3 regions of the Streptomyces sp. NPDC048506 genome follow, and region 2 is predicted to be linked to each of the others. Evidence: riboswitches for the same ligand, from Rfam matches in the RefSeq annotation. Region 2 holds a riboswitch; each other region holds the start of a gene.
What was found. Region 2 has a riboswitch for S-adenosylmethionine ahead of AB0C96_RS32080 (hypothetical protein). Riboswitches for the same ligand answer to the same signal wherever they lie in the genome.

Region 1 (7,691 bases), on a different contig from region 2:
GCAGGCGCGGGCCGCCGCCGAGCGGGCGGGCCTCCGGATGGTCCTGGCCGGGCACGGGACGGACGGACGCTGCCGGCAGGCGGGCCCCGAAGCGGGCGTCGAAGCGCATACCGAAGCGAGCGCCGAGGTGCGCGCCGAGGCCGGCGCGGTGTGCGCCCAGGCTCCGGAGCCGGGCACCGACGTCGCCCGGGGGGCCACGATCCGGGTCAAGATGCCGGCGGGCCACCGCCGTACGCACCACCGCCTGGCGCACCGGTGACGTCCGCGGAGGGCTGCTGAGGCCTGCGGAGGACCGATGACTTCCGCGGAGGGCGGATGACGCCTGCCGAGGACCGATGACTTGCGCGGAGGGCGGATGACGTCCGCGAACGACGGATGACTTCCGCGGAGGACCGGTGATGCGCCCGCTCACCAACGCCGTCGGGGCGGCACCCCCTGGGAGGAGGGTGCCGCCCCGACGTATGTCTGGACGTGTGATCCGAGAGGATCAGCGTTCCGATCCCTGAGGGATCAGAAGTCCATGTCACCGCCCGGCATGCCGCCCGGAGCGGCCGCGGCGGCCTTCTCCGGCTTGTCGGCGATGACGGCCTCGGTGGTGAGGAACAGCGCGGCGATGGAGGCGGCGTTCTGCAGGGCAGAGCGGGTCACCTTCGCCGGGTCGATGATGCCCTCGGCGATCATGTCCACGTACTCGCCGTTCGCGGCGTTCAGGCCGTGACCCGGGGTGAGGTTGCGGACCTTCTCCACGATGACGCCACCCTCAAGGCCGGCGTTCACGGAGATCTGCTTCAGCGGGGCCTCCAGGGCCAGCTTCACAGCGGCGGCACCGGTGGCCTCGTCGCCGTCCAGCTCCAGCTTCTCGAAGACCGAGGAGGCCTGGAGCAGGGCGACGCCACCGCCGGCGACGATGCCCTCCTCGACGGCCGCCTTCGCGTTGCGGACGGCGTCCTCGATGCGGTGCTTGCGCTCCTTGAGCTCGACCTCGGTCGCGGCACCGGCCTTGATGACGGCCACGCCGCCGGCCAGCTTCGCCAGGCGCTCCTGGAGCTTCTCGCGGTCGTAGTCCGAGTCGCTGTTCTCGATCTCGGCGCGGATCTGGTTCACCCGGCCCTGGACCTGCTCGCTGTCACCGGCACCGTCGACGATGGTGGTCTCGTCCTTGGTGATGACGACCTTGCGGGCGCGGCCGAGCAGGTCGAGCGTGGCGTTCTCCAGCTTGAGGCCGACCTCCTCGGAGATGACGGTGCCACCGGTGAGGATGGCGATGTCACCGAGCATGGCCTTGCGGCGGTCGCCGAAGCCCGGGGCCTTGACGGCGACGGACTTGAAGGTGCCACGGATCTTGTTGACGACCAGGGTCGACAGGGCCTCGCCCTCGACGTCCTCGGCGATGATCAGCAGCGGCTTGCCGGACTGCATGACCTTCTCCAGGAGCGGCAGCAGGTCCTTCACGTTGCCGATCTTGGAGTTGACGATGAGGATGTACGGGTCCTCCAGGGAGGCCTCCATACGCTCCATGTCGGTCGCGAAGTACGCCGAGATGTAGCCCTTGTCGAAGCGCATACCCTCGGTGAGCTCCAGCTCCAGACCGAAGGTCTGGGACTCCTCGACGGTGATGACGCCTTCCTTGCCGACCTTGTCCATGGCCTCGGCGATCAGCTCGCCGATCTGGGTGTCGGCGGCGGAGATGGAGGCGGTGGAGGCGATCTGCTCCTTGGTCTCGACCTCCTTGGCCTGGTCGAGCAGGGCGGCGGAGACGGCCTCGACGGCCTTCTCGATACCGCGCTTCAGGGCCATCGGGTTGGCGCCGGCGGCAACGTTGCGCAGGCCCTCGCGGACCAGCGCCTGGGCCAGGACGGTCGCGGTCGTCGTGCCGTCACCGGCTACGTCGTCCGTCTTCTTCGCGACCTCCTTGACCAGCTCGGCGCCGATCTTCTCGTACGGGTCCTCAAGCTCGATCTCCTTGGCGATGGACACACCATCGTTGGTGATCGTGGGGGCGCCCCACTTCTTCTCGAGGACGACGTTGCGGCCCTTGGGGCCGAGGGTGACCTTGACGGCGTCGGCGAGCTGGTTCATCCCGCGCTCGAGACCGCGCCGTGCCTCCTCGTCGAACGCGATGATCTTGGCCATGTGAAGTGGTCCTCCCGGACTGGGGTGGATTGCTCCGGACCGCGCTGGCGCCCGCGACGGACGACCTGCAGACCTGTGGTGGTTCCTTGCCCCACCCGGCCCGCGGGCCTCACCGACCCGGTCCTTCGTTGTCACTCTCACTCGGAGAGTGCTAACGCCAATGATTAGCACTCGGGCCATGCGAGTGCAAGCCGCCCGGAGGGCGTCGTTGAGGGGTGGTGGTCGGGTGACGGGTGGGAGCAAGCCGCCCGGAGGGCGTCGTTGAGGGGTGGTGGTCGGGTGACGGGTGGGAGCAAGCCGCCCGGAGGGCGTCATTGAGGGGTGGCGGTCGGGCGACGGGTGGGAGCAAGCCGCCCGGAGGGGTCTTGGGGAGCGTGGCGGTCGGGCCGGGGAGCTGACGGGCAGGCAGAAGGCCCGTACCCCCTCAGGGGTACGGGCCTTCCGTACGCAGCAGTCGGTCGGCGCCTCAGCCGGCCACGCGGACCATGTCCGCCTGCGGCCCCTTCTGGCCCTGCGAGATCTCGAACTCGACCCGCTGGCCCTCCTCAAGGGTGCGGTAACCGTCCATCTGGATCGCGCTGTAGTGGACGAATACATCCGCACCACCGTCGACCGCGATGAAGCCGTACCCCTTCTCCGCGTTGAACCACTTGACGGTGCCCTGAGCCATGCCTAACTCCCCTATTACTGGCCCTTGCGCAGGACCGCACTCCGCGGACCCGGGTCAGACCTCACCCCGCGAAGGCCCGTGGGGTGTGCGCCGGAACGCGTCGACCGCCGCTGAATGTATCTGCACCGATGCCCAGCGCAACAGGTCAATCGGACGAGAATTCTGGCGCCGGAGAATCGGCAATATGCGGCGAAATCCCGTTTCTGCAGGGCAAGTCGGGCCGGTCATAGGCGCACGTAAGCGACAAATCCCGTGCACGCTCCGGGCACAAGTCATCGCGATTTCATATGCGTTCGGCATGCCCGTGGGGATATCCGGAACGTGGATCGCCACAATGGTATCCCCTTTCACGAAGCGGAATTGCCCCGTCCGATTTCAAAGGACGGGGCAATTCCGGTCAAGAAGGAGCAGAGATGGCGCAAAATAGCACCTCGCCTGGCCGCTCAGCAGCCTCCGGCGACATGTCCGAAGGTCAGCCTCCGGCGACGGCCGGGATGATCGAGACGCCCGCGCCGTCCGGGGTCGCCGTCTCAAGGCCCTGCTCGAAGCGGACGTCGTCGTCGTTGACGTAGACGTTCACGAAGCGGCGGAGCTTGCCGGCGTCGTCCAGGACGCGGGCCGCGATGCCCTGGTGGTTCTTCTCCAGGTCGGCGATCACCTCGGCGAGGGTCGCGCCCTCGGCGGTGACCTCGGCCTCGCCACCGGTGTAGGTGCGGAGGATGGTGGGGATGCGGACCGTGACGCTCATGGTTCTGCCTTCCGGACAGGGGTTACGGAGTACGAGTTCGGGGTGCGCGGTCTCAGCCGGCCAGGCCGGCCGCGCGGAACGCGTCCAGGCTGGGGCGGATCGTGGCCGTGGGCCCGGAGGTCGGCGCGACGGCGTCCAGCGTCTTGAGACCGTCACCCGTATTGAGGACGACGGTGGTCAGGGACGGGTCGATGAGGCCGTTCTCGATCAGCTTCTTGGTCACGCCGACGGTCACCCCGCCCGCGGTCTCCGCGAAGATCCCCTCGGTCCGCGCCAGCAGCTTGATCGCGTCCACGACCTGCTCGTCGTTGACGTCCTCGACCGCACCGCCGGTCCGGCGCGCGATGTCGAGCACGTAGGGGCCGTCGGCCGGGTTGCCGATCGCGAGGGACTTGGCGATGGTGTTGGGCTTCTGGGGGCGGACCACGTCGTGGCCGGCCTTGAAGGCCGCCGAGACCGGAGAGCAGCCCTCCGCCTGGGCGCCGAAGATCTTGTACGGCTTGTCCTCGACCAGGCCGAGGGCGATCAGCTCCTTCAGCCCCTTGTCGATCTTCGTCAGCTGGGAGCCGGACGCGATCGGGATGACGATCTGGTCCGGGAGCCGCCAGCCGAGCTGCTCGCAGATCTCGTACGCCAGGGTCTTGGAACCCTCGCCGTAGTACGGGCGCAGATTGACGTTGACAAAGCCCCAGCCCTCGCCCAGCGGGTCGCCGATGAGCTCCGAGCAGAAGCGGTTGACGTCGTCGTAGTTGCCCTCGATGCCGACCAGGTCGCCGCCGTAGACCGCGGCCATGACGACCTTGCCGGCCTCCAGGTCGTGCGGGATGAAGACGCAGGACTTGAAGCCGGCGCGGCGTGCCGCGGCGCCGACCGCACCGGCGAGGTTGCCGGTGGAGGAGCAGGAGAGGGTGGTGAAGCCGAAGGCGCGGGCGGCCTCGACGGCGATCGCGACGACGCGGTCCTTGAAGGAGTGCGTCGGGTTGCCGGAGTCGTCCTTGACGTACAGCCCGCCGGTGACACCGAGCTCGGCGGCGAGCCGGTCGGCCTTGACGAGGTGGGTGAAGCCGGGGTTCAGGTTCGGCTTCTCGGCCACGTCGGTGGGGACCGGCAGCAGCGGGGCGTAGCGCCAGATGTTGTTCGGACCGGCCTCGATCCGCTTCTTCAAGGCCTCGGGGTCACCGCTCGGCAGGTCGTAGGCGACTTCGAGCGGCCCGAAACAGCTCGCACAGGCGAAGATGGGACCGAGGTCGAAGCGCTCGCCGCACTCGCGGCAGGACAGCGCGACGGCGGGACCAAGAGAGACGGTGGGAGTGTCGGCAGCGGTTTCGGTGCTCTGCACAGCCATGGAGGCGAGGCCCTTTCTCCTCATCTTCCTCGCGGCGCATCTCGCCACGAGACGGATTTGGCACCTTCCCTAGCCGGGAGCCCCGCTGCTGATCAGCAAGAACCGGCTGGAGGGTTGCCGGGGCTTCAACGGGCCGTTTCCCTCTGCCCCTCTGGATGAGCGGTATGGCGCTGGGCCGAAACCCAGGCGTTTGTGGCGCGGTGACCCCGACATGCGATGGCCATCCGCGTTGTTCAAGACTGTAACCGAAGGCACTGACAGTTGAGATAGTCGTCCGATCCGCGAGATGGGTCACATGCGAGAGGTGTTCACGTGCTGGAAGAGGTGGAGCGCTGGCTGAACAGCCGCTCCTGGTCGGCCGCGGACCGCCCCCTGGGGCGGCTGCTGGAGGCGAAGCGCCAGACGGGCCGTACGGTCAGCGTCGTCCTGCCCGCGCTGAACGAGGAGGCCACCGTCGGCGCGATCGTCGCCGCGATCCGCGCCGGGCTGATGACCGACGCGGTCGGGCTGGTCGACGAGCTGGTGGTGCTGGACTCCGGCTCGACCGACCGCACCGCCGAGGTCGCGGCGGCGGCCGGGGCCCGGGTGGTGCACCGTGACAGCGTCCTGCCGCGGATCCCCGCACTGCCCGGCAAGGGCGAGGTCCTCTGGCGCTCCCTCCTCGTCACCACCGGCGACATCGTCTGCTTCATCGACGCCGACCTGCGCGAGTTCTCCACCACCTTCGTCTCCGGGATCGTCGGCCCGCTGCTGACGGACCCCGACGTCCACTTCGTCAAGGCCATGTACGACCGGCCACTGGAGACGGGTGGGGTCGAGGGTGCCGGCCAGGGCGGACGGGTCACCGAACTGGTCGCCCGCCCGCTGCTCAACCTGCACTGGCCGCAGCTGGCAGGCTTCGTGCAGCCCCTGGGCGGTGAGTACGCGGCCCGCCGCTCGCTGCTGGAGCGGCTGCCGTTCCCGGTCGGCTACGGCGTCGAGCTCGGCCTGCTCGTCGACGCCCTGCACACCGTCGGCCTGGACGCCCTCGCCCAGGTGGACGTCGGTGTGCGCAAGCACCGCCACCAGGACGGCCAGGCGCTCGGCCGGATGGCCGCCGCGATCTACCGCACCGCCCAACTCCGCCTGGCGCGCGGCCACTTGGTGCGTCCCCGGCTCACCCAGTTCGACCGCGGCGAGCAGGGGTTCGTCCCGCGGACGTCGGACGTGGACACCGAGGAGCGCCCCCCGATGGCCGAAATCCCGGAGTACGCGGCGCGCCGCGCGGCCTGACCCGCGCTCCGTACGTTTGCGCGGATCTGTCACGGGTTACTGTCGCGACATGGTCTCCGAGCGCAGTGCGGCCCCCTCAGGTGCCGAGGTCCTCGTCGCGTCCAACCGCGGGCCGGTCTCGTACGCCCTGGGGGCGGACGGAGCACTGACCGCCAAGCGGGGCGGTGGCGGGCTGGTGTCGGGATTGTCGTCCATCGGGCCCGGCACGGACGCGGTGTGGGTGTGTGCGGCGCTGGGCGACGGGGACCGGGAGGCGGTGCGGCGGTCGGGGGGTGCGCTGGAACCGGCCGACACCGGCGGACAGCGCGTCCGGATGCTGGACATTCCGGCCGAGGTGCACGCCCGGGCCTACAACGGCATCGCGAACTCGGTGCTGTGGTTCATCCACCACATGCTGTACCAGACGCCGCTGGAGCCGGTCTTCGGTGCGGAGTTCCGGGCGCAGTGGGCGTCGTACGAGGCGTACAACCGCGCCTTCGCGCAGGCGCTGGCCGACGAGGCCGCCGACGGGGCGGCGGTGCTGGTGCAGGACTACCACCTGGCGCTGGTGCCGGGGCTGCTGCGGACGCTGCGGCCCGATGTGCGCATCGCGCACTTCTCGCACACGCCGTGGGCGCCGCCGGAGTACTTCCGGATACTGCCGGACGACGTCGCCGAGCAGCTGCTGACGGGCATGCTGGGCGCCGATCAGCTGGGGTTCCTCACCCACCGGTGGGCGGACGCCTTCACCACGTGCTGTGCGGCCGTGCTCGGCGGCACCGGCGGCACCCGGACCGGCGTGTACGGGCTCGGGGCGGACGCCGACTTCCTGCGGGAGCGGTCGCGGCGGGCGGACGTGGCCGACCGGCTGGCCGCGCTGCGCGCGCAGGTCGGCACCGGGCCCGACGGTACGGCCAGGAGGACGATCGTCCGGGTGGACCGCACCGAGCTGTCGAAGAACATCGTGCGGGGGCTGCTGGCCTACCGGCAGCTGCTGGCGGACCGGCCGGCGTGGCACGAGCGGGTGGTGCACGTGGCGTTCGCCTACCCCTCGCGCCAGGACCTGGCCGTCTACCGGGACTACACGGCGGAGGTCGGGCGGGTCGCCGAGGAGATCAACTCCCGGTACGGGACGGCGGGTTGGCAGCCGGTGGAGCTGCATGTGAAGGACGACTTCGCCCGGTCGCTGGCCGCGTACCGGCTGGCGGACGTGGCGCTGGTCAACCCGATCCGGGACGGGATGAACCTCGTCGCGAAGGAGATCCCGGTGGTGTCCGACCACGGCTGCGCGCTGGTGCTGTCACGGGAGGCCGGGGCGCACGAGGAGCTCGGCGCGGATGCCGTCACGGTCAATCCGTACGACGTGAGCGGTACCGCCGAGGCGCTGCACGAGGCGCTGACGATGGACAGCGGGGAGCGTGCGGAGCGGACCCGGCGGCTGGCCGCGGCCGCCACCGCGCTGCCGCCCGCCCGGTGGTTCCTGGACCAGCTGCGGGCGCTGACCGCCTGAGGTGTCCCGGGGCGCCGCCCGCGCACGCGCGGAG
Region 2 (7,691 bases):
ATGCTCCGCGCGGTCGGCCTCGACCGCGGCGCGGTGAAGCGGATGATCCGGCTGGAGTCGGTGGTCATCTCGCTCTTCGGTGCGGTGACCGGTGTAGTGCTTGGCCTGTTCATCGCCTGGGCGGCAGGCCATGCGATCACCCCGGACGTTCAGGGGTATGTCATGGTCATTCCGTGGCCGCGAATCGCGCTCTTCCTCCCGCTGGCGGCCCTGGTGGGCGTACTGGCGGCGAGCTGGCCCGCACGGAGGGCGGCGAATCTGGACCTCCTCGGCTCCATTAAGACGGAATGATTCCACCCCCACGCCCTTAGGGGCTTCGCTCCGGAACCCGGAGGGAACTCTGCTGGCAATTTCGGGGCCAGCCGGCCTCTACGGCCCTCATAGGTCCTGCCCCCTTGCACACCCGTGCCTGTTCGGGCGATCAGAACCGTGACTGCCTGAATCGGGCTGACATCGCGGATACACCTGAATGCAGCGGCGGTGCACTCGACACGCGCGGATGTGATCTGCGACACGGTCACGTAATGGTGACGACAGGGCTGACCCTCCGTAGCTTGGAAGGCGCCAACACGCAAATAGATCGGTTCCAAAGGTCAGAAGACCCCTGGTACCTTCGATTTGCTCGCCCCATGGCGGGCGGCGAAGTCGCCCTGGGTCGCTGACCAGAACAGAGGTACAGGGCATGACGCATCCAAACCGCCTTCTGGGGCGTGAAAAAGAGACAGCGACGCTTACCCGGTTGGCGGCCCGTTCCGTAGCGGGTGAAGGGGAGACTGCGTTCGTCGTCGGTGAGGCGGGGGTGGGCAAGACGGCCCTGGTGGAGCAGATGGCCGCGCACGCCGAGAGCCTGGGCATGCAGGTGCTGTGTCATGCCGGGCAGGAGGTGGAGCGGCAGCATCCGTTCGCTGTCATGTCGGCCTGCCTGGCGGTCGACGCGGCGCCAACCGACCCGGATCGAGCTCGCGTTGCCGAGATCCTGCGGGGCGAGGTTCGGTACGGGCTACCGGGCGCAATCGGTGCTGCGGACGCGGCGACGGTTGAGGCGATGCTGGGTCTGGTCGAGGAGTTGTGCGCGCGAGGACCAGCGGCGCTCATCCTAGATGACTTGCAGTGGGCGGATCCGGCGAGTCTGCTGGTGCTGCGGCGATTGATGGCTTCGGTGCATCAGCTGCCCTTGCTGATCATCGGCGCCTGTCGGCCGGTGCCCAGGGTCAGGGAGGTGGACCTGCTCGTCCATAGCATCGGCGTACGCAACCACACCGTTGTGGAACTGACGCCGCTCAGCCCACCCGACGTCTCACAGATGCTGGCGGCCTTGTCCGGCGGCCGACCCGGCCCACGCCTACGTCGCATGGCCGAGGGGGCAGCAGGAAACCCCTTGTACCTCAGAGAGCTGGTCGACGCGCTGGCGCGCGAACGGGCGATCGACATAAGAGGTGGGACCGCGGAGACCACCGCGCGGTGTTCGCCGTCACTGCCCAACCTGATCAAGCACCGGCTGGCTTGCCTCAGCGATGACGCGCTGCACGCTTTGCGTGTCGCCGCCGTGGTGGGCGACAACTGCACGCTCGGCGAATTCGGTGCGGTCATCGGCAGACCACCCCATGAGGTGCTGGGCATCATCACGGAAGCCCAAGCGGCTGGAGTCCTGCGAGACACCGGCGATCGACTGGCTTTCCGCCATGACCTCATCCGGCACACCCTGGCCGACGCGGTCACCGGCCCCGTCCGCTCCATGGTGCATTTGAAAGCGGCGCAGGTGCTCGCGGGCGCGGGTACCGCCCCCGAACGAGTCGCCGAGCACCTGCTCTACGCAGCGCCACAAGGTGAGTTCCTGATCGCATGGCTGGTGGAGTCGGCGCCGCGCCTCACCACGCGCTCCCCCGCGCTCCTCCTGCGTCTGCTCGACAGGGCCTTGGACATCGCCGACCCGGCCGACCCGCACTACGGTGATCTGCGGCTGCATCACGTCATAGCCCACCTGTCCTGCGGCCACTTGGCCGAAGCGGACGACGAGGCCCGCCACGTACTGGCCCGAACTCAGGACCCCGGCATGGAATGCGCCATGCGGTGGGTCATCGTTCAGGCCGCCCTCGCCAGCGACCGGCCGGACGTGGCGCTGATCGAGTCGCGAGCCGCCCGCGCAAGCGCCAGGCTGCCCGCCATCGAGAGGAACCGGTTCCACGCGTTCAGCGCGGTGTGCCTGTTCGCGATGGGCGAGGTGCAACAGGCCGGGGCGCGCGCGATGGCCGCCCGGCGCACCGCTGAAGATGCCGGCGATCCCCATGCCTTGGCTTACGCGTTGCAGATTCTGGCGGCCAAAGGCTTCCTCGAAGCACCGGGCGCCGAAGCACTGGAGCTGGCTCGGCAGGCAGTCCGGCTGCCTCCGCACTCCATCCACCCGGCTCAGCACCTCGGACTTCAATTGGCCCTGGCCAACTTCTACACAGAACTCGACCGAAGCCAGGAAGCCCACCACACACTGGCCGCCGCCCGCACGACCACAGAACACATCGGCGGTCTCTTCTCGCCCTGGTACCACCTCTCCTGCGCACTCCTGGCCTTCAACACGGGCCGATGGGACGACGCCCTGGCGGACGTCGAGGCAGGACTGGATCTCGCACAGCCGTATGCGATGAGCCGACCCCTGCGGGCAATCGCCGCACTCATCGCACTCCACCGCGGCCAACACGACATCGCCCAAACGCACCTCAACGCCACCGCGTCCACGCAGGACCCCGGATCGATCGCCCGGTTCTACGAGTACCTACCGCTCTCCGCAAGCGTTCGCCTCGACGAGGCACACAACAACACCAAGGACGCATACTCCCAACTCGCAACCGCCTTCGACCAGGGCATAGGCCACCTGCCCGGCCAACTCATCCTCGGCTTCCTCGCACCCGACATCGTCCAACTCGCCCTGGCCCACGGAGACACCACCACCGCCCACCGCGTCACCACAGCCGCCCAGAGGAGAGCCGACCACAGCAACGCGCCCAATCACCTCGGTGACGTCTACAGATGCCAAGGGCTCGTGGCTCGGGACCCTCACCTGCTCCTGGAAGCCGCCCGCCACTACCACACCGCCTCACGTCCCCTGCACGAGGCACACGCGTACGCCGACGCCGCAGAACTTCTCGCCCACATCCAACGGCCGGCCGAGGCCCGCGCACGCCTCAGCCAAGCCCTGGAGATATACGACTCCCTGGGTGCCAGTCGGGACAGCGCTCGCGCTCTGTTCCGCCTCCGCTCCATCACCCGAAGCCCACGGAGGGCGCACGATGACGCCCGCTGCGGCTGGGACGCCCTGACCACCACCGAACACATCGTCGCCGGTCACGTCGCCCGCGGCCACTCCAACCCCCAGATAGGCACCCTCATGACCATTTCCCGACGCACGGTCAGCACGCACGTGTCCAACATCCTCAAGAAACTCGACATGACCTCGCGCGTCCAACTCGCAGCCGAAGTCATACGCCGGCACAGTCCCGACGATGGACAGCCAACGGGCTGATCGCCCCTGGCTCGGCGTCCGTCGGCACTGATGCTGCCGTCGCCTGTGCACAACCGGACCGCCCGCATTCCCGCCTTTTGCCGCGCTACACCTGCGGTGGCGTCCGGCCACCGGCTGGCCACCGTCGTTGCGACGCCTGTCTCGGGCGTCGGGACTCTGCCCTCGACCTCTGCCCAGCGGGCAGAGGCGGGGGCTTGCCGTTGTCGTTCCCGGGTGCATCGAGGAGTTCCGCTGGGCGCCGTCGCCGCGCCTTCCGCCAGGTCTGTTCGGACTCGTTTCGTCGTCCCAGAGGCCGGGCAGGCTTTGACAAACATGTCCGAGGTCTGTCTAACCTACGCCGCAGATCGGTCATGAGTGTCAGCGACAAGCCCTGGCTTGCTGACCGGCAACCCTCGCGCCGCGGTGGGGTGCCCCAGGTGACGACCGGACCGGAAGACTTTCGGTAAGCGCGAGGCCAGTTGGGCCGGAACAGAGACGGTGACGGCGGCGCCGTGGCTGCCTGCTGCTGTGCGCGAACCGGTCAGTCGACCTGCTCCGCGTCAACAGCGCTCTGTGTACCGGCACCTGCCGTGCCGTCTGCCAAGGCTGAAGGCTGACGGTCTTCTGAATCTCTGACGCCACCGCCGTCGCGGTGCGCGCCCTCCTTGCCCTCGCGCCGTTCCACGCGTCCCCGTACGCATCGTCACACAGGGCCCCCGGCTGGGCCGTCCCGCTGCGGCATCCGGCGGTCCGGGGTGTCCGAATTCGCTGGAGTCCTCCATGAGTGAACCCCCTGGCGCTGCTGCATTGCTCGCCTCAACGCCTCCTGCCGAGGCAACCCCCGACCCCTCCCCCGAGCCTCGTACCGCACGTACTGGCGAGGCCGAACGGCCGGGTGACGACACCGCACCGCGGCCACTGGCGGCACAGCGGGTGCTGCCGCTGCGCAGACCCGGCCGTTGGATCGCCACGGCGATCGTGCCGGTGCTGGTCGCCCAGATCGCCCACGGACTGGTGACCACCCCCCACCGTCCGGTCCGTGAACGGCCAGCCCAACATCCTGCCCGTCGACGGTGACGAGGGCATCCGCGCCAACCGCTGGCACACCGACGTCACCTTCGTCCGCACGCCCCCGAAGGCGTCGACCCTGCGCAGCATCGTCGTCCCGCCCTACGGCCGCAACACTCTGATCGCCAACTCGGCCGGGGCCTACCAGGACCTGCCCGAGCCGCTGCGCGAACTGGCGGACGAACCGTGGGCGGTGCACACCAACGACTACGACTACGCCGCCCCGAAGAACGACAAGGAGGCCGAGCACCGTAAGCAGTTCGTCTCACGCACGTACCGCACCGCGCACCCGGCGGTACGGGTGCACCCCGAGACGGGGGAACGCGGTCTTTTCATCGGCGGCTTCGCGCAGACCATCGTGGGCCTCGGCCCGTCCGAGTCCCGGGACCTGCTGCGCATCTTCCAGTCGTACGTGACGCGGCCGGAGAACATCGTCCGGGTGGCCCGGACACCGGGTGACCTCGTCCTGTTCGACAACCGCGTCACCCAGCACTACGCCCCCGACGACTACGGCGACCTGCCGCGCCTGCTGCACCGGGTGACCGTCGCGGGGGACGCTCCAGTGGGCGTCGACGGCGCCTCCAGCCGCGCCATCGAAGGCGGTGGCGCCGGCCACTACACACCCGCCGTGGCCTGACGCCCACGGACTCCGGCTGCCGGGTGCGTCCACGCCGAGTAGTCGTTCGTCGCCTGGTATTGATCACGGGTTGACCAAGGGGAGAGGATGGCGCAATGAGTGTCGGGACAAGGATTGCTCTGAAGGCATATGCAAGTCTGCGAGATGTCCAGGCTTTTGCATGGAATCAAAACTTGAATATCGTGGAGGCAACCCGAGAGGATGAGACCCCGACCAGGTTCGGCTGGGAAACCTGCGACGAAACCACGAGTCTCGATTATCTTGAAGATCCGACCCTAGGCGTCAGTTACATCACGATCAGAGGCGAGAGGATCGCCCACCTAAGCGAAGCGGTCCGCACGGGCCTGGCTACCTGGACGTTCCAGGACAGCATGCGTCTCATTTCCACCGGAAGCGACAGCGACGCCATTATTCAAGGCATCTATGTCGGCGCACTCTCTGCGACGCGGAGGGATGTCCCTGTCGTCTCGGAGGCCTTTCGGTCAGCAATTCGACATCCGGATCGGGAAGTTCGACGCGCCGTGCTTGTGGGCATTGGCTACGCGACAGTCAGCACAGAGTTGCGGGAAATCGCAGAGGAAATTCGAAACTCTGATCAGGATGAGGGTATTCGAGTCGACGCAGGGTACCTACTGGAGGGCCTTGAGATGGCCGCCGCGGCCCCCGCTGCCGACCATGGCCGGGCCGGATGAGCGGGGGCCGAGATCCGACGAACAGGGCCGACATCACCCGATCAAGTTCAGTGGCCGCCTCACTGGAAGCAGGCCGCCAGGCCAGCACGGCATTGATTCAACGAGGGGGCAACCGCGCGCGGCGTCAGCCCCTACAAGGGTGCGATTCGTCCGTTCAGTTCTTCAGGTTGAGGATGATCAGGCGCATGGTGTCTGTGCCGGCGTATGTGACGAACACGCCCGCGCCCTTGGCCATGGCGTCAGGGGTGATGGTCTTCCCCGGCAGGGGGGTGGCGGCGCCCGTGGTGGCGGAGACGGAGACCGGGGTCCGCGGCGCGTCCTCGCCGGCCGAGCCGTAGGCGGTGCCGTCGTCGCCGACGGACGCGAGGTTGATCTTCTTGGCTCCCTTACCGCTGTCGGTGCACGTGCCCTTGCCCGTCTTCAGGTCGAAGACGTTCCCGCCCTTGACCAGGAAGCGGCCGTTGGGGGACAGGGCCGGCTTCGTCTCCGCCTTCGGGCTCGGAATGCGGATGGCGTACTCGGTGTCCCTGGTACGGCAAGCGGCGGTGGCCCGGACAGCGCCGGTTGAAAGGTCGTGCACGGCGGAGATGTCGTCCTTCGCCTTGAGCCAGTTGGCGATCACGTAGTTGCCGGCGGCACCGACGATGCGGCCGTTCGGTGTCTCCTCCATGCCGAAGCCGACGTTCTCGTACTTGCGGATGGCTTCAACCCCGGGCGGAGCCACCTTCGTGCTCTGCCAGCCGCCGTCGGCGCCGAAGCCGCCGTCACCCCCGGTGCCCTCTTCGCCGTTGGTCACCAGTCCCTTCGGGCCCTGGAACGACATCAGGTAGTCGGGGTCGACCGCCTTGCCGTTGATGGTGACCTTCGCGTCGCTGGTGTCGGTGGCCTTGCCGTCGGGGGACACCAGGATGCTGTCGCCTCCGTACGAGGTGACGACCATGCCTCCCGGTCCGGGGAGGATGATGGGCCGGTCGAACTTGCCGTCCGGCGCCTCCGCGTTGCCCGTCCCGGCCGGAGCGATGCCCTGTCCGGAGGCATCGGCCGGGTAGAAGGCCACGGAGACGACCTCCTTGTACTCGTGGAGCTTGTCCTTGCGCGCCTCGCCCCGCGCCCACACCGCAAAGTACTCGCGGTCCTGGCCGGGGACCAGAGCGATCTGCGGGACCGCCAGCTTGCCGGACTGCTCGTCGGCCTGCTCCTCGGTGAGCTTGGGGCCCCTCCACGGCTTGCTCGTCGACAGCACCTTGCCGGACGACGCCTCGCGGACGTTCAGGACATAGCCCTGCCCGGTCTTGTCGAGATACGCGACCGTGCCGGCCTTGTGCGAGACCGCGTAGGGCAGGGGCTGACCCTGGGGAAGCCATGCAGCCTGGATCTCCCAGCCCTTGGCGGCGTCGAAGGCGGCCGGGGCAGTGATCTTGCTCGAAAGCGGAGCGCCGCCCGCACTTCCGGTACCACCGCCATGCGCGTCGTCGCCGTCGGTGGCGCCGCCGTCCGAAGTGCAGCCGGAAAGGGTGCAGAGCAGCGCACCTGCCAGCAGTACGGACGTCACCGTCGTCCCGGTCCTCATGCTCTACGCCCCTAGTTCCTTACATCATGGGGGTGTTGAGGCGACGCGCCGCCTCCCCCGGTGGACGGTCTGCAAACGATCAAGCAAGGGTGGAGCGTAGCAGCGCGCCGAGCAGCCCGCTGGCTTGTCGTGTAACTGCCAGCCGTCACGGTCACGTCCGCTGGAGTGGTGTATCGACGGCCACTCGGTGATCTCGTTTTGAGGCTATGCGGTGAGTTCGGTGGGCAGGGT
Region 3 (7,691 bases), on a different contig from region 2:
CCACGGTTCCTACGTGCCCATGCAGGGAATCCGGATGACCCAGGCCTTCGAGTCGACGCTGAACATCAGCTTCGACGTGCGCGGTGGTCTGCTCATCCGTCAGATCCACCACTGGGCCGCGCTGGTCTTCCTGGCCGCGATGATGGTCCACATGATGCGGGTGTTCTTCACCGGCGCCTTCCGCAAGCCGCGCGAGGTCAACTGGCTGTTCGGCTTCCTGCTGTTCGTGCTGGGCATGTTCACCGGCTTCACCGGCTACTCGCTCCCCGACGACCTGCTCTCCGGCACCGGCGTGCGGTTCATCGAGGGCGTCATCCTGGCGATGCCGCTGGTCGGCTCGTACCTCCAGATGTTCATCTTCGGCGGCGAGTTCCCCGGGCACGACATCATCCCGAGGTTCTTCACGGTGCACGTGCTGCTGCTGCCGGGCATCATGCTCGGCCTGCTGGTGGCGCACCTGATCCTGGTCTTCTACCACAAGCACACGCAGTTCCCGGGTGCCGGCAAGACCAACAACAACGTCGTGGGCATGCCGCTGCTGCCGGTCTACATGGCCAAGGCCGGAGGCTTCTTCTTCCTGGTCTTCGGTGTGATCGCGGTGATCGCCGCGGTCGCCAGCATCAACCCCGTGTGGGCCATAGGGCCGTACCGGCCGGACCAGGTCTCCACTGGTGCGCAGCCGGACTGGTACATGGGCTTCGCCGAGGGTCTGGTCCGCGTCATGCCGGGCTGGGAGTGGAACTTCTGGGGCCACACCCTCAACCTCGGTGTGCTGATCCCGATCCTGATCTTCCCGCTGGTCCTCGCCGTCATCGCGGTCTACCCGTTCGTCGAGTCCTGGGTCCGCGGCGACAAGCGCGAGCACCACATCCTGGACCGCCCGCGCAACGTCCCGACCCGCACCGGCTTCGGTGTGGCCTGGCTGGTCGCGTACTTCGTGATGCTGATCGGTGGCGGCAACGACCTGTGGGCGACCCACTTCCACCTGTCGATCAACTCGATCACCTGGTTCGTCCGGATCGCGTTCTTCGTCGGGCCGGTGCTGGCCTTCATCGCCACCAAGCGGATCTGCCTGGGTCTCCAGCGGCGCGACAAGGACAAGGTGCTGCACGGTCGCGAGTCCGGCATCATCAAGCGCCTGCCGCACGGTGAGTTCATCGAGGTCCACGAGCCGCTCGACCAGGAGCAGCTGCACTTCCTCACGCAGCACGAGCAGCCCAAGCCGCTTGAGCTGGGCCCGGAGGTCGACGAGAACGGCGTCAAGCGCAAGATCAAGCGCTCGCAGAAGCTGCGCGCCAAGCTCTCGAAGTCCTACTACGGCGAGGACAACGTCATCGCCAAGCCCACGGTCGAGGAGTACCAGGAGATCACCAGCGGCCACGGCCACCACTGATCCCCTCCGCGCCTCGTAGCGCACCGTAGGTAGTACGCCACCCAGAGGGCCCCATCCGATCACCGGACGGGGCCCTCCGGCATGCCGGGGGCTCGATAGGGTGACGACATAGGCAGGACACTCACCAGGAGCGTGGACCATGAACGTTGTGACCCCGGCAGGCGGCGACAGCGTGGCGGCCCACACCTGGCCGGGCATCCTGAACGCCCTCCTCGAAGGCCGTGACCTCGCCGCGGACGACACCGCCTGGGCGATGGACCGGATCATGCGGGGCGAGGCCAGCGACGCCCAGATCGCCGGGTTCGCGGTGGCGCTGCGGGCCAAGGGCGAGACCGTCGCCGAGATCTCCGGGCTCGTCCGGACCATGTACCAGCACGCCCGGCTGATCGAGGTGCCCGGCCCGAGCGTGGACATCGTCGGCACCGGCGGCGACGGCGCCAGGACCGTCAACATCTCCACGATGTCCTCGATCGTGGTGGCCGGCACCGGCGCCAAGGTCGTCAAGCACGGCAACCGCGCCGCGTCCTCGGCCAGCGGCGCCTCCGACGTCCTGGAGAAGCTCGGCGTCAACCTCGACCTCAGCCCGGAGCGGGTCGTCGAGGTGGCGCAGGAGGCGGGCATCACCTTCTGCTTCGCGGTGAAGTTCCACCCCTCGCTGCGGCACGTCGCCAACGCCCGGGGCCAGCTCGGCATCCGCACCACGTTCAACGTGCTGGGCCCGCTGACCAACCCCGCCCGGGTCCGCGCCCAGGCGACCGGTGTCGCGGACGCCCGGATGGCGCCGATCCTGGCCGGGGTGCTCGCCGAGCGCGGCTCGTCGGCGCTGGTCTTCCGCGGCGACGACGGGCTCGACGAGTTGACCACGACCGCCACCTCACGGGTGTGGGTCGTCCGGAACGGCACGGTGCGCGAGGAGGCCTTCGACCCGCGGGACGTCGGCATACCGCTGGTGCCCGTGGAGGCGCTGCGCGGCGCCGACGCCTCGTACAACGCCGATGTGGCCCGCCGGCTGCTGGACGGCGAGACCGGCCCGGTGCGCGACGCGGTGCTGCTGAACGCCGCGGCCGCGCTGGTCGCGCTGGAGATCGGCGACGCCCCGCTGCCCGAGCAGATCCGGGCCGGCATCGAGCGGGCCGCGGAGTCGATCGACTCCGGGGCGGCCAAGCGGGCGCTGGAGCGTTGGGTGGCCGCCAGCAACACCTGAGCGGCCGGTGACGCAGGGTGTGACACAGGGCTCAGTCCGTCATATGGACTGGGCCCTTGCGCGTAAATGGTCTTGTGGCATCATTCTGCGCAGGTCACGAGTGACAGCGACACAGGCCCCGGCCCGCTGTCCGGCAACCCTCCTTCCGTGGCGGGGTGCCCCGGGTGATGACCGGGCCGTAGGCAGCGAGGTCTACGGCAAGCGCGGATCCCTCGCCAGGGATCCTGGTCCCCGAGGGAGAACTTCCGTGAAACAGCGAATGCGTTAGGGCCCGACGGCCCCTATTTCCGCACCCCTTTCTCTCCACTTTCCTCTCCACGCTGTTTTCCCTTCACGCTGCGGCCGTGTCCGCGCCGGCCCCTCCGCTCCACGCCGTGCGCCCCCGCAGCGAATTCGCCTACCTCTCACGGGAGTTCGCCATGTCTGTGTCCGCCGTTGCCGCCGACAGCTCCGTTTGTGCCCCGCTGCCCGTTCTCGGCCGAGACGTCCTGGTACCGCTGGTGACCGGCGGCGAGGTCGACTACGCCGCGCTGGACTACGCCGCCAGCGCACCGGCGCTCCAGCGGGTCTGGGACGACGTGGCCGCCTACGCCCCGTACTACGGCAGCGTGCACCGCGGCGCCGGATACCTCTCGCAGCTCTCCACCGACCTCTTCGAGAACAGCCGCCGGACGATCGCCGAGTTCCTCGGCTGCCGCGCCGGGGACCAGGTCGTCTTCACGCGCTCCACCACCGACTCGCTCAACCTCCTCGCCGCCGTACTCCCGCAGGACACCCAGGTGTTCGTCTTCGAGACCGAGCACCACGCCTCGCTGCTGCCGTGGCGCAACGCGCGGGTCACCTACCTCGACGCGCCGCGCTCGCCGCGCGAGGCGGTCGCGACCCTGGAGCGGGCGCTGGCCGCGCGCGAGCCGCACGGCGAGGCGCTGGTGTGCGTGACCGGCGCCTCGAACGTCACCGGTGAGCTGTGGCCGGTACGGGAACTGGCCGAGGCGGCCCACGCCCACGGCGCCCGCATCGTCCTGGACGCGGCGCAGCTCGTCCCGCACCACCCCGTCGACCTCGCCGACCTGGACGTCGACTGGGTGGCCTTCTCCGGCCACAAGCTGTACGCGCCGTTCGGCGCGGGCGTGCTGGCCGGCCGCGCCGACTGGCTCCAGGGCGCGGAGCCGTACCTGGCGGGCGGCGGCGCCAGCCGTAAGGTCTCCCGGCGTACCGATGGCGGGGTGGACGTCGAGTGGCACACCACCGCCGCCCGGCACGAGGCCGGTTCGCCGAACGTCATCGGCGCCTACGCCATCGCCTCTGCCTGCCGGGCGCTGACCGAGGCAGGCTTCGACACCCTGGTCGCCCGTGAACAAGAGCTGATCACCACGCTCCGGGCGGGCCTGGCCGAGGTCCCCGAGGTACGGGTCCTCTCCCTCTTCGGTGACGACGCCCCGCGGGTCGGCGTCCTGTCCTTCGTCGTCGAGGGCTGGAACAGCTCGCACTTCGCGGCCGCGCTGTCGGCCGAGTACGGCATCGGCGTCCGCGACGGCCTGTTCTGTGCGCACCCGTTGGTCCGGACCCTCCTGGGCAGCGAGCCGCAGGACCCGGGGGAGTGCGGCGCCCCCGAGGCGGCACCGGGCGAACGCTCCCTGAACGCCATCCGGGTCAGCTTCGGCGCCGGCACCCCCGACGAGCACGTCGAGCGGTTCGTCCGGGCGGTCAAGGAACTGGTGACGGACGGCGCACGCTGGAACTACCGTACGGAGGACGGCCGTTGCGTGCCGGCGCGGAGCGCCGGGTAGTTCCCCACGTTTTTGGCTTTCCCGCCGTGTGTCGTCTCGCCGTTGCGCCTGCGGCGGGCGTTGCCGCTGCGCAGGCCCGTCCCCTCCCGTGAGTGGGAAGGGAGAAGGCCGGTGGGGGCGGACGCGAGTGGTCCCCTGCCGGTAGTGGACAGACGGCGCACGCCCCCACAAGTCCTTCCCCCCACTCACGGGAGGGGTCGCGCCGCAGGACGAAGTCCGGAGGAGCGGCACCGCACCCGACACACAACGCCCGCCGCAGGCGCAACGGCGAGAAACCACCACGACGCCGCAGACAAACACGTGGGGAGAACGCCGGCCGCCAGGCCACGGCGAGAAAGCCAACAACGTGGGGCGAGCGCCGGCCGCCAGGCCACGGTGGGGAAAAACAGACGCTACGCGTCCAGGCCGATCGCGAACGCTGCCTCGAGGTCGTGCTGTGAGTACGTGCGGAACGCGATGTGCGTCTCGGTCGAGGCGACGCCGGGGATCTTGCTGATCCGGCCGGGGATGACGTCCGCCAGTTCGTCGTGCTTGGCGACCCGCACCATCGCGATCAGGTCGTGCGCGCCGGTGACCGAGTAGACCTCGCTGACGCCTTCCAGCGCGGCGATCTTCTCGGCGATCTCGGGGATCTGGTCCACGTTGGTCTTGATGAGCACGATCGACGTGATCACGGCTGGCTCTCTCCCTCGGTCGCCCGGCTGTCCGCCCTGGTGGACCCCACACTATCCCCCCGGTATCGGGCCCATGCGTAGAGGAAGCCGAGGGTGAAGCCGACGACATGGGCGAGGTAGGCGACGCCGGGCCCGCTGGGGTCGTCCTGTGCTTCCCGCCACTGGAGGAAGAACCAGAACAGCAGCACGATCCAGGCGGGGAAGCGCAGCGGCAGGAAGAACAGGAACGGGAAGACGCTGGTGACCCGGGCCCGTGGGAAGAGGTAGAGGAAGGCCCCCAGGACCCCGGCGATCGATCCCGAGGCGCCGACCAGCGTCTGGCCCGAATCGAGGTGCGCGGCCGCGTAGCCGAGCAGCGCCAGGTAGCCGATGATGAGGTAAAAGGCGGCGAACGGCAGCCGGCCCATCCGTGCCTCGGTCATACCGCCGAAGACGTACAAGAACAGCATGTTGCCGAGCAGATGCAGCCAGCTGCCGTGCACGAACAGTGCGGTGAGCGGCGTGATCAGCGCCCGTGGTGAACCGCTCCACAGATGCAGCGGGATCACGCCCCACCGCTCGAAGTAGGCGGCCTGGGCCTCCAGCAGGGCGTCGCCGGTGCCGTACGACCGGTTCAGGCCAGAGGCGGGGCCGATCGCGAAGACCGCACAGCACAGGCCGATCAGCACAGGCGTCAGCCGCGAGAACACCGAGGTCAGGGGCCGGGTGGGGCGTGGCGGACGGGGCAGGAGGCCGGATGGACGGAGCGTACGGGAACGCGGAGTGCGGAAGCGGGGCGTGCGGGCGGAACGCGGTGAACGGGGTGGGGGAGCCGGCGCCGTCATGAAGTGATCATGGCGTAATGCGGGCAATCGGGACAGAGTGCCTCGCCGCATCCCGGCTCCTGGGCAGGGCCCGCACCCGCCCCCCATCAGGCCGTAGGGTTGCAGGCAGTACTTTGCGTACTTCCGCAGTCCGACGGCGCACCGCGTGAACGGCGCAGCAGCACGAGATCGACGAGACCGAAAGAGGACGACACGATGTCTGTTCCCCTGCCGACGGCCGAAGCCCGGTGGCGCTGCACGCTGTGCGGCAACCTCACCCGGTTCGACGTGACCCGCCAGGCCAAGGTCGTGGAGTACGTGCACCTGGACCTGGCCGGTGAGCCGAAGGTGGAGGAGCGCGAGGTCCTCAGCGAGAGCGTCGAGTCCGTGCGCTGCCGCTGGTGCAATGCGGTCGACCAGATCGAACTGGTGGACCGTCCGGGCGCGAGCGCCTGAGATCGGAGCGATACAGCCGTGGTGGACCGTCCAGAAGGGGAGCCGGGGGCCCAGCGTGACGACGCACCTGTGGGTGCGGCGGACGAGGTGCTCGACCGTCCGCTGCCCGAGGGCGTACGGCGCCGGGTCGTGGCGCTCACCGCGGAGGCGTTCGGTGCCCTGACGATCGCCGAACTCCCGGCCCCGCTGCGGCAGTACGCCCGGTTCACCCCGACTCGTCGGGCCAAGTTCGCCGGCAATGCGATGGCCGCCGCGCTGGAGGGTGACGCGGTCTTCCGGCAGCGGATCGCCGGCAAGTTGCGCGATGCCCAGCCGGAGCTCGCCGAGGCGTTGGAGCACGGCACCCCGCCGGCCGCCGCCGATCCGCTCGACGTCGCGGCGGCGGCCTATGTGCTGCGCCCGGACGGCTGGGTCAAGCTCGTTGCGGCGGCCGGTGAGGAGGCGCAGCGGGCGCGCGCCGAGCGGGCCGGCGAGGAGGCCGAGCGGGAGCTGGCCAGGCTCCGCGAGGAGCTGGCGCAGGCGCGCGACGAGGCGCGTGCGGAGGCCGAGCGGGTACGCGGGGATCTGGAAGCCGCCCGCAAGGAGAACGAGGCGCTGCGGCGCAAGCTGCGCAGTGCGCTGAGCGACGTCAAGCGCGGTGAGGCCGCGGTGCGCAAGGCCGAGGCGGCGCTGGTGGAGGTGCGGGACCGGGCGGCCACGGACCGGACCGCCGGGGACAGCGAGGTGCGCCGGCTCAAGACCCGGGTCGCCGAGGTCGAGACGGCGTTGGAGACCAGCCGGCGAGCCGCCCGTGAGGGCCGCAGCGTCGAGGACATGCGGCTGCGGCTGCTGCTGGACACCGTGCTGGACGCGGCCCAGGGGCTGCGGCGTGAGCTGGCGCTGCCGCCCGCCAACGTCCACCCGGCCGACACCGTCGAGGCGGTCGCGCCGGGCCGGATGACGCCCAAGGACATCGCCACGCGGGCCCTGTCCGACATGGACCCGGCGCTGCTCGACCAACTACTGGCCCTGCCCCAGGCGCATTTGGTGGTGGACGGCTACAACGTGACCAAAACCGGCTATCCGACCATGCCGCTCGACAAGCAGCGGCTGCGGCTGCTGGGCGGGCTGGCGGTGCTGGCCGCGCAGACCGGCGCGGAGATGACCTGTGTCTTCGACGGGGCGGAGCTGGCCGCGCCGGTGCTGCTCGCGCCACCGCGCGGAGTTCGGGTCCTTTTCAGCAAACCGGGCGTAACGGCCGATGAGTTGATTCGTCAGCTGGTAAGGGCCGAACCGCCCGGCCGGCCGGTCGTGGTGGTCTCCACGGACCGCGAGGTGGCCGACGGTGTGGCGAAGGCCGGGGCGCGGCCGGTCGCATCGGCCCTGCTGCTC

Region 1: linked by a shared signal. The riboswitch ahead of thrC (threonine synthase) and the one ahead of AB0C96_RS32080 (hypothetical protein) in region 2 are both predicted to bind S-adenosylmethionine.
Region 3: linked by a shared signal. The riboswitch ahead of AB0C96_RS38225 (aminotransferase class V-fold PLP-dependent enzyme) and the one ahead of AB0C96_RS32080 (hypothetical protein) in region 2 are both predicted to bind S-adenosylmethionine.

What each region holds. Positions count from the first base shown of each region.
Region 1 covers NZ_JBEZIX010000046.1:50,996-58,686, forward strand. The annotation lists gene AB0C96_RS31475 (protein kinase) at 1-259, shown strand, start outside; gene groL (chaperonin GroEL) at 511-2,133, opposite strand; gene AB0C96_RS31485 (cold-shock protein) at 2,600-2,803, opposite strand; gene AB0C96_RS31490 (MoaD/ThiS family protein) at 3,276-3,551, opposite strand; gene thrC (threonine synthase) at 3,604-4,896, opposite strand; SAM riboswitch class I at 4,914-5,058, opposite strand; gene AB0C96_RS31500 (glucosyl-3-phosphoglycerate synthase) at 5,209-6,168, shown strand; gene AB0C96_RS31505 (trehalose-6-phosphate synthase) at 6,218-7,657, shown strand.
Region 2 covers NZ_JBEZIX010000048.1:14-7,704, reverse strand. The annotation lists gene AB0C96_RS32090 (FtsX-like permease family protein) at 1-291, shown strand, start outside; gene AB0C96_RS32085 (AAA family ATPase) at 683-3,514, shown strand; SAM riboswitch class IV at 3,861-3,969, shown strand; partial or broken gene AB0C96_RS32080 (hypothetical protein) at 4,274-4,519, shown strand; partial or broken gene AB0C96_RS32075 (TauD/TfdA family dioxygenase) at 4,518-5,198, shown strand; gene AB0C96_RS32070 (hypothetical protein) at 5,294-5,890, shown strand; gene AB0C96_RS32065 (hypothetical protein) at 6,045-7,460, opposite strand.
Region 3 covers NZ_JBEZIX010000070.1:29,853-37,543, reverse strand. The annotation lists gene AB0C96_RS38235 (ubiquinol-cytochrome c reductase cytochrome b subunit) at 1-1,393, shown strand, start outside; gene trpD (anthranilate phosphoribosyltransferase) at 1,533-2,597, shown strand; SAM riboswitch class IV at 2,690-2,807, shown strand; gene AB0C96_RS38225 (aminotransferase class V-fold PLP-dependent enzyme) at 3,017-4,387, shown strand; gene AB0C96_RS38220 (Lrp/AsnC ligand binding domain-containing protein) at 4,780-5,061, opposite strand; gene AB0C96_RS38215 (rhomboid family intramembrane serine protease) at 5,058-5,750, opposite strand; gene AB0C96_RS38210 (hypothetical protein) at 6,081-6,320, shown strand; gene AB0C96_RS38205 (NYN domain-containing protein) at 6,339-7,691, shown strand, end outside.